Regions from separate parts of the Acidovorax sp. 1608163 genome, predicted to be linked through region 4. Evidence: predicted binding sites of a transcription regulator. Region 4 holds the regulator's gene; each other region holds the start of a gene.
The links. The regulator FNR, encoded in region 4, switches genes on or off when oxygen is low (the NO sensors DNR and NnrR bind a similar motif). The targets are predictions, from matches to a motif close to TTGATNNNNATCAA.
Positions count from the first base shown of each region.

Region 1: a site for FNR is predicted at 915-928, ahead of EAG14_RS12755 (PAS domain-containing methyl-accepting chemotaxis protein). Genes of this name have one in related genera too.
Region 2: a site for FNR is predicted at 1,193-1,206, ahead of EAG14_RS21920 (hemerythrin domain-containing protein). Genes of this name have one in related genera too.
Region 3: a site for FNR is predicted at 923-936, ahead of EAG14_RS20290 (hemerythrin domain-containing protein). Genes of this name have one in related genera too.

Region 1 is NZ_CP033069.1:2,857,891-2,860,071, reverse strand. Features, by position in the region: gene EAG14_RS12760 (nitrate/nitrite transporter) at 1-611, opposite strand, end outside; gene EAG14_RS12755 (PAS domain-containing methyl-accepting chemotaxis protein) at 1,126-2,181, shown strand, end outside.
Region 2 is NZ_CP033069.1:4,895,011-4,897,191, reverse strand. Features, by position in the region: gene EAG14_RS21925 (methyl-accepting chemotaxis protein) at 1-1,070, shown strand, start outside; gene EAG14_RS21920 (hemerythrin domain-containing protein) at 1,272-1,859, shown strand; gene EAG14_RS21915 (alkene reductase) at 2,012-2,181, opposite strand, start outside.
Region 3 is NZ_CP033069.1:4,547,055-4,549,235, forward strand. Features, by position in the region: gene EAG14_RS23485 (hypothetical protein) at 1-110, shown strand, start outside; gene EAG14_RS20290 (hemerythrin domain-containing protein) at 359-865, opposite strand; gene EAG14_RS20295 (hypothetical protein) at 1,080-1,676, opposite strand; gene EAG14_RS20300 (CsbD family protein) at 1,813-2,031, opposite strand.
Region 4 is NZ_CP033069.1:1,770,889-1,773,069, forward strand. Features, by position in the region: gene EAG14_RS07980 (FixH family protein) at 24-305, shown strand; gene EAG14_RS07985 (hypothetical protein) at 384-677, shown strand; gene fnr (fumarate/nitrate reduction transcriptional regulator Fnr) at 727-1,449, opposite strand; partial or broken gene hemN (oxygen-independent coproporphyrinogen III oxidase) at 1,639-2,181, shown strand, end outside.

The DNA.
Region 1 (2,181 bases), 1.1 Mb from region 4:
ACGTGCTCGCGCAGGGTGGCGTGGGCGTCCAGGTCTGGGGGCTCTTGGGCGTACACCGCCATCACGATGGCCGGAATCGCCACGCTGATCGCCGCAAACCCGTACACCGTTTGCCAGCCAAACTTTTGGGCGAGGGCGGGCGCCAGCAGCGCCGCCACGGCCGTGCCCACATTGCCTGCACCCACAATGCCCATGGCCAGGCCCTTGTAGCGCGGCGGAAACGAGCCCGAGCCCAGCGACAGCGCCACCCCAAAACTGGCGCCTGCCACCCCCAGCAGCACACCCATGGCCAGCAGGTCGTTATAGGTGTGCACGAAGAAGTAGCCAAAAGCCATGGCCAGGGCAATGCCCGCCATCTCGACCAGCGTGGCGCGCTTGCGGCCGATGTATTGCGCCAGGATGCCCAGCGGGAACCGCATCAGCGCGCCTGCAAAGATAGGCAGCGACAGCATCAGCCCCATTTGGGTGGGGGTGAGTTGGAAGTCGTCCCGGATGAACGGGGCCATGGCCCCGTTGATGACCCACACGGCGCACGAGAAGCCGAAGTAAAGAAACGAGGACCACAGCGTGGGGGCGTGACCCGACTTGAGGAATTCGCGGAACTGGAGCATGGAGCGCGCCTGTGCAAAGGTGCCACGGGCCAGTGGCCTGCCTGCGCAGCCCATGTGTTGCCCGTGTCAAAAACAAAAAAGGCGCCTGCGCGGTCTCTGGGCTATCCACTTCCAGCCCTTGCACCGCGAAGACGCCTGCGTCTTGTTCACCCAATCCGCCTTTGCACCGGGTCAACCTGCAGCCTTCGTTGGCTGCAAAACACCACAAGCAAGCCGCATGCCATGAATTGAAGTGTGTTGGCTACTTTTTGTTGGTGGTTTGCACCAGTTTGGTGTAGCTTTGGGTTGTACGATGAATTTTGATTGATTTAAATGATTTGTTTGTTACAGGTGATTTTGGAACGGGTGCAAAGTGTATTTTTTGTGCTTTGACCCGCTCAAATAGTTATGTAACAAATATTTCTTTTCATTTATTCTGGTCGTGCGGCGGTGCTCTTGGTTCGGGGCGGTAGCAGCCTCTTGAGCAGAGAGTTCACTGGCATGTTGGCGTGAAGTGGCTTTTCAGGAGTTATCTATGCGAATGAACCTGCCCGTTGTCTCTCAGGAGTACCCCTTTCCCAAAGGCGAGACATTGGTCTCGACGACCGATCTGAAGGGGCGCATCCTCTACTGCAACCCCATGTTTGTGGAGGTCAGTGGCTACGAAAAGCAAGAGTTGCTGGGCCAGCCCCACAACATGATCCGCCACCCTGAAATGCCGGAAGAGGCCTTTCGCGACATGTGGGACACCATCGCCAAGGGCATCCCCTGGTCCGCCGCCGTGAAGAACCGCCGCAAAAACGGCACCTACTACTGGGTGATGGCCAATGTCACGCCCCTCATGCAGGGGGACCAGCCCGTGGGCTACATGTCGGTGCGCACCGAAGCCACCCGCGAGCAGATCCAGCAGGCCGAGCAGCTGTACAAGACCATGCGAGCCGAGAAAGAGGCCGGGGCCTTGGTGCACAAGCTGCGTGCCGGGCGCCTGATCAAAGACAACCTTTGGGGGCGCACCACCGAGCTGCTGCGCATGGGCGCGCTGGGCAAGATGCTGGTGTGCATGGGCGCTGTGGTGCTTGCCGCCTGGCTGGCTGCATCGGCAGGGGGGCACAGCCTGTCGTTGGTGTCTGGCTTGGCCTGGCTGGGTGTTCTGGTCCTGGCCGTGGGAGCGGCCGCCTACATGCACAACGTGACGATTGCCCCCCTGAACCAGATGCTGCTGTGGGCCAACCGCATGGCGGCGGGGGACCTGACCCAGAAGATTCAAGCGTCGCGCGATGACACGGCCGGTCACCTGCAAAAAGCCTTGTCCCAACTGAATGTGAACCTGCTCTCCATCGTGCGCGATGCACGCCAGGAGGCCGAGCGCATGCAGTTGTCCACCCAGGAAATCGCGCAAGGCAACCAGGACCTGTCAGCGCGCACCGAATCCCAGGCGAGCAACCTGGAGCAGACGGCGGCTTCGATGGAGGAAATCACCGGCACGGTGCGGCAAACGGCCGAGTCTGCCCGCCGTGGTACCGAGTTGGCCACCCAAGCCACTTCGGTGGCTGAGCACAGCAGCGAAGTCGTCAACAGCGTGGCAGCTACG
Region 2 (2,181 bases), 1.9 Mb from region 4:
CGAAGTGGCTGTTTGCCTTGGCAGTGATCATCACGGTGGTGGTGGTGGTGCCGCTCACTTTGCTGAACATGCATTCCATCTGCAAGCCGTTGGACGAGGCCCAGCGCGTGGCCAAGGCGATTGCGGGGGGCGACTTGTCGCAGTCCATTCGTGCCGAAGGGCGCGATGAAGTGGCCGACCTGCTGCGCGCCCTGTCCGACATGCAACAGGGCCTGGGCACGCTGGTGGCGCAGGTGCGCGATGCCAGTGGCAACATCGCCACGGCCAGCCAAGAGATTGCCACGGGCAACCAGGACCTGTCGCACCGCACCGAGCAAACGGCCAGCAACGCCCAGGCGGCGGTAAGTTCGCTGTCGCAAATCACGGCTACGGTGCAGCAGACGGCGTCTTCTTCGCAGATGGCCAACCAGCTGGCGGCCTCTGCATCCAGCACGGCCACGCGGGGTGGCTCGGTGGTGGAGCAGGCGGTGTCCAGCATGCACGAGATCTCGGCCTCCAGCCGCAAGATCGGCGACATCATCGGCCTGATCGATTCGATTGCCTTCCAGACCAACATCCTGGCGCTGAACGCGGCCGTAGAAGCCGCCCGTGCGGGCGAGCAAGGCCGTGGCTTTGCCGTGGTGGCCAGCGAAGTGCGCAGCCTGGCCCAGCGCTCGGCCGCTGCGGCCAGCGACATCAAGGTGCTGATCCAGAGCAGCGTGACCGCCGTGAACGGCGGCGTGCGCCATGTGGAAGACGCGGGCACGGCCATGAAGGACATCGTGAGCAGCGTGCAGCGCGTGGGCGACATCATTGGCGAGATCACGGCAGCGGCTTCCGAGCAGTCTGCGGGCATCGGCCAGGTGAACCAGTCGGTGGGTGAGATCGACCGCATGACGCAGCAAAACGCAGCGCTGGTGGAAGAGTCTGCTGCCGCCGCCGAGTCCCTGCGTGAGCAAGCTGCGCGCTTGTCGCAGGTGGTGCAGCAGTTCCGCCTGTCGGCATCCATGGACCACCATCAGCACGCCGCCGTGGCAGCCCCGCAGGGCTTGTCTGCGCCCCGCTCGGGCCCCCGCGCTTTGCTGGGCTGATGGGTGGACTGGCGGGCACCCGGTGCGTGGGCCCGCCACCTTGCTGCAAACCCCCACCCGTTGGGGTTTTGCTTTTTTGGGCCCCGTTTTGTGCGCTGCAGGGCCCCATGCCTGGGCATTTGTTGACCTGTGTCACGCAGGGGCTGGCGGGGCCGTGGCACTCTCGCCCGATTCGTCTACCCGCCCCCCGGTGCTTGCCCTATGCCTCCCGTCAGTTTGCAGATCATCCGTGAAGAACATGCGTCGCTCGCTGCGGTGCTGCATTCGCTGAGGCTGCTGATGGACCAAGGCCCGGGGGACAACCCCGCCACGTTCTTTGACGTGGCGCGGGCCATGCTGTTCTACATCGACGAGTTTCCTGAACGCCAGCACCACCCCAAAGAGACGCAGTGCCTCTTCCCCCGGGTGGCCCTGTGTGCGCCCCATGTGGCTGAGGTGATTGCGCGGCTGGACCAGGAGCACGATGGCGGCGAGGCGGCGGTGCGGGAGCTGCAGCACCTGCTGCTGGGCTGGGAGCTGATGGGTGAGGGGCGGCGCGAGGCGTTTGTGCAGGCCCTGGGGCGCTATATCGACTTTTACCTGGAGCACATGCGCCTGGAAGAGACGCTGGTGCTGCCTGCGGCACAGGCGCATTTGAGCGATGAGGACTGGGCCGCTGTGGATGCCGCGTTTGCCACCAACACCAACCCCCTCACCCACGGCCGCCCGCGCGACCCGGCGTATGACCGTCTGTTCACCCGCATCGTGATGCGGGCCCCCAGCCCGATAGGATTAGGTTCACCCCCCTGAGCGGCTTCGCCGCTTCCCCCCGCTCTCGCTTCGCGGGCAGGGGGACGTCGCCAGCGCGGCGGGACGGCCCTTGCGCGGCGACCCTGGCTTGGGCTGCGCCAGTTTCATTCAGCGTGTGTGAAACTCCGCAGCTCTTGCTTTGGTCCGCTGCCTTAGGCGTTCAGCGCAGGGTAGTCCGTATACCCCTCAGCCCCGCCGCCATACAGCGTGGCACGGTTGAGTTCGTTGAGCGGCGCGTTTTGCTGCAGGCGTTGCACCAGGTCGGGGTTGGCGATGAACGGGCGGCCAAAGGCCACGATGTCGGCGCCTTGGGCCAGTGCCG
Region 3 (2,181 bases), 2.3 Mb from region 4:
CCAAGCAGGCTGTACTGCGCAGCGCCTACCGCGAGCCAGCCACCGCCGCATTGCGGCGCGCGCTGCGCGATTTGTCGTGGTGCATGGCGGGCATGCTGCTGCCGCGATAGGCATTGGCTCCGGTGCTGGCGCACCGATGGGGCGATGGGCGATGTAAGGGTGGCGGACAAGCCGCCTCGCCGAGGCCGTCCGCTTCCTGGTACGGAGAGTCTGGGCCTGAATGGGAGGTGGAGAAAATGCGAAGGCCGCAGGACTTCAAGCCATTTTGGCCTCTAGGGCTTTTTGATAAAGCGCTAGCAGCTATGCATTCAATAGCACCCGCCTCTTTGAGCGGTTCTTGCAGACGGGGTAACGCCCGTCAGGCGGCTTCTGCTGCAGCCGCCGCAGGTTGGTCGGCACAACTGTGGGTGCTGCCACAGCCCTGGATCAGTTCGCCGGGCAGGGCATCGGGGGCATGCACCACCCCTGTCACGGGGTCAAAGCCCACGCGGCGCAGGTGCAGGGCCAGCGAGGCGTCCATCATCTGGGCATGCTGGGGAAACCACTGGGCCAGCTCGCCCGTCATGATGCGGATGGGCTGAAGATCGCCCTGCTCGGCGCGCACGATGCCCTCGCGCATCACCTGCAGCACCACCTTGTGCTGCGTGGTGTGGCAGTTGCCCGAGGCAAAGCGCGTGGCTGCCATCCAGGCGTCTTCCTGGCCAAAGTGGTGCTCGGTGTGGTCCACCAGCGCCTGCCATTGCTGCGCCACGGTGGCGTCGTCGGCTTGCTCGACTTGCGCCAGCAGGTCTACGAACTCGCGGTGGGTGTCGTCCATGAGCGGCAAATCCAGCGCCAGTGCGTCAGACCATTCCAGTGCAGCCATTTTTGTTCCTCGGTGTGTGACAAAAACGGCAGCTTAGGTACAACGGCGTGGCGTGTTTTGACCCAAATCAGGGGACGGCCACGCAGGCTTGCATTCCGTAACAAATTCCATCGCTGCAGACCGTTGGGGGGTGCGTTCACACTAGCCCAAAGGCCTGCAACGTCAAGCGCCCCGTGGCGAACTCAGGGCGAGGGCACCAAGCTCAGCCCTTCCATCAACTCTGCCCAAACTGGCGCTTGGCGTCGTCCACGCACTTGGACTTGAGGTCGCCCGCCAGGGCATCGCAGCGCTCCTTGGCGGCCTTGTAGTTGGCTTCGTTCTTCTCGGCAGCGGCGTCCTTGCGCGCCTCGGCCACACCGGCGGCCTTTTCGGTGGCAGTTTCACCGGGCTTGGCGGCGGCCTTGGCCACCTTGGCGTTTTCCTTGGCCGTCACGTGGGCGGCTTTGGCATCCTTCACACACACGTCCTTGGCGTTACCGCTCAGGTCATCGCACTTTTCCTTGGCAATGGCGTAGTCGGCATCGGCGCGGGCCTCGCGGGCCTTGTAGGCGGTTTTGTCGCTGGGCTTGTACTGCGCCTCCAGGTCGGCCTTGGCTACGCTTTCAATGCCCTTGGCTTCCTTTTGGCAAATGTCCTTGGCGTTGCCGCTGAGGGCATCGCACTTTTGCTTGTTCACTTTGTAGTCGGCGGAAATCTGGTCTTTGGCCGCCTTGTATTCGGGCTGGCCCATGGCCATGGCAGAGGTGGCCAGCAAGGTGGCGGCAGACAGGGCGATCAGGTTGCGGGACAAAAGATGGGTTTTGAATTGCATGGTGCTTCTCCTCAATATTCAACGGATGGGGGTGCGGCCGGGCCGCTGAGCGGGCACGCAGCCCTGGGGTTGCGTGCCCTGTCAATACGCTCAGTGCACACGCTCAGGGCGCTGTGCACGGGTTGACTGGCACAGGTCAGTCGTTGAAGTGGAATGTGGGGTGGCGGGCTTGCCAGTCCTTGAGCTGCTTTTCTGCCGCCTCGCGGGCCAGGCCCTGGCGCTCTTGCAGCTTGCCCAGCAGTTGCTCGCGGCGGCCGGCAATCACATCGAAATCGTCGTCAGTGAGCTTGCCCCACTGCTCGACCATCTTGCCCTTGAATTGCTTCCAGTTGCCCTTGATGGTGTCTTCGTTCATGGCTTGCGTCCTTCGTACAACTCGCCTCCGCCATCCGCCCGAAATGCGCGGAACATCTGCGTGATGCGATGGATTCACTGTACGAACAGATGCAGCAGCCCCGCGTAGTCCCTGCCACGCAGGCCGCGTGGGCCCAGGCCTACGGGGCTG
Region 4 (2,181 bases):
TACCCGTTTTGATGGAGTTTGCTATGTCTTCGATTTCCTCTTCAGCTCCCGCTCCCGTTCAGGCGGCTCCTTGGTGGAAGTTTGGCCATGTTTGGCTGGTGCTCTCTGGCCCCGCTATCGTCGTGGTAGCGGGCTTCGTTACCTTGTGGATTGCCGTCTCCAGCCCTGACCCCGTTGTGGCTGAAGACTACTACCAGCAAGGCATTGATATCAACAAGAGGCTGGAGAACCCGCAGCCTGGCATGGCGCCTGCGCTCAAGGGCCGCAACCATGCCGTGACACCGCTCAAAGACCAGCCCCGCTAGTTGCGGAGCCTGGGCCTTCATGGCGGTGCGGTAGGCCCAGGCATCGATGCCTTCTCAAAACCATACGGAGACACCACGATGTGGACACAGCGTTTGATGTGGATTGCTTGGCCGGCCTTTTTGGTCGCCGGGGCTTTGGAGGTGTTGGTGTTTGCAATGGTTGACCCCCAAGACCTGCACTGGTTTGGGCAGCCGCTGGCATTGTCTCGGCTGGGGGTGTACACGCTGGCCTTCTTTGCCTTCTGGGTGCTGACCATGGCGTCCGGCGCTTTGACCACGCTGCTGGCCATGTCACCGTTTGAACTCAACCGCTGTCCTGTGCCTGACCAAGATCGACCTGACGATTGCCGCAAGACACCGTCTTGCCCATGAGGCCGGATGGCATGCCTCCGTTAGTCGGCATGCCTCAAGACCCAACCGATCAGTGGCAGGCTTGTTGGTTGTTCACGATGCGGCGTAGCGCGTCGGTGTCCAAAATTCGCACGTGGCGTTGGCGAACTTCGACAGTTCCATCCTCTACGAATTTGGAGAAGGTGCGGCTCACGGTTTCCAATTTGAGGCCCAGGTAGCTGCCAATTTCTTCCCGGGTCATGCGCAGCACCAACTCTGATTGAGAGAAGCCGCGGGCATGCAGGCGCTGTACCAGGTTGAGAAGGAAGGCTGCCAAACGCTCTTCAGCCCGCATGCTGCCCAAAAGGAGCATCACGCCGTGTTCGCGCACGATTTCGCGGCTCATGATTTTGTGCACATGGTGCTGTAGTGCAGTCACTTCGCGTGATAGTTCTTCAATGCGATCAAACGGCATCACACAGACTTCGGCATCTTCCAATGCCACGGCGTCGCAGGTATGGTGATCATTCACAATGCCATCCAGGCCGATGATCTCCCCGGCCATTTGAAAGCCCGTGACTTGATCGCGACCATCTTCAGTGGCTACGCAGGTCTTGAAGAAACCCGTGCGAATGGCGTACAGCGAGGTGAAGGCTTCGCCATTGCGAAAGAGTGTGCCACCGCGCTTGACTTTGCGGCGCACGGCCACCACCTCGTCGATGCGCTGCAGCTGTTCGTCATTGAGGCCAACGGGCATGCAAAGCTCGCGGAGGTTGCAGTTGGAGCAAGCGACTTTGATGGTGAGCGGATTCATGGCACAGAAACCTGGTTGATGTTCGGGCATATCGTGCACGACGAGGGAGGCCGGTATGCCTCGGTCTGCGAGTAGTGGCAGATGATATGCATCAAATTGTCGCTCTTGTGGAGATGACTTCACTTGATGCAGGTCAAGGACGCAAGAGGAGGGGTGCGGCACAGTAAGCTAGTACGCAAGGATATCCCCATGACCGCAGTTACCCCAGAACTCCTGACCCGCTTTGACGTGCCAGGTCCTCGATACACCTCCTACCCCACGGCAGACCGTTTCGTGGAGGCATTTGGCCAAGAGGAATATTCCTTGGCATTGGCGCAGAGGCATCTGGGGACAGGTGCCAAGGCAATGCCATTGTCACTGTACGTGCACATTCCATTTTGCGAGTCGCTATGCTACTACTGCGCTTGCAACAAGATCATCACCAAACACCATGACCGCGCCGATGTCTATTTGCGCTATCTGAGCCGTGAGATTGATCTGCACACGGCCCAGTGTGGTGCAGGGCAGGTGGTCAGTCAGCTGCATTTGGGGGGGGCACGCCGACGTTTCTCTCGGATGAGGGCTTGCGCGAACTCATGTCTATGCTCAAGCGCAGTTTCACGCTGGCGCCTGGAGGGGAGTATTCGATCGAGGTGGACCCGCGGACCGTGGATGCCGAGCGCTTGGCCTTGCTGGCCGAGTTGGGCTTTAACCGGCTGAGCTTTGGTGTGCAAGACTTTGACACTGAGGTAC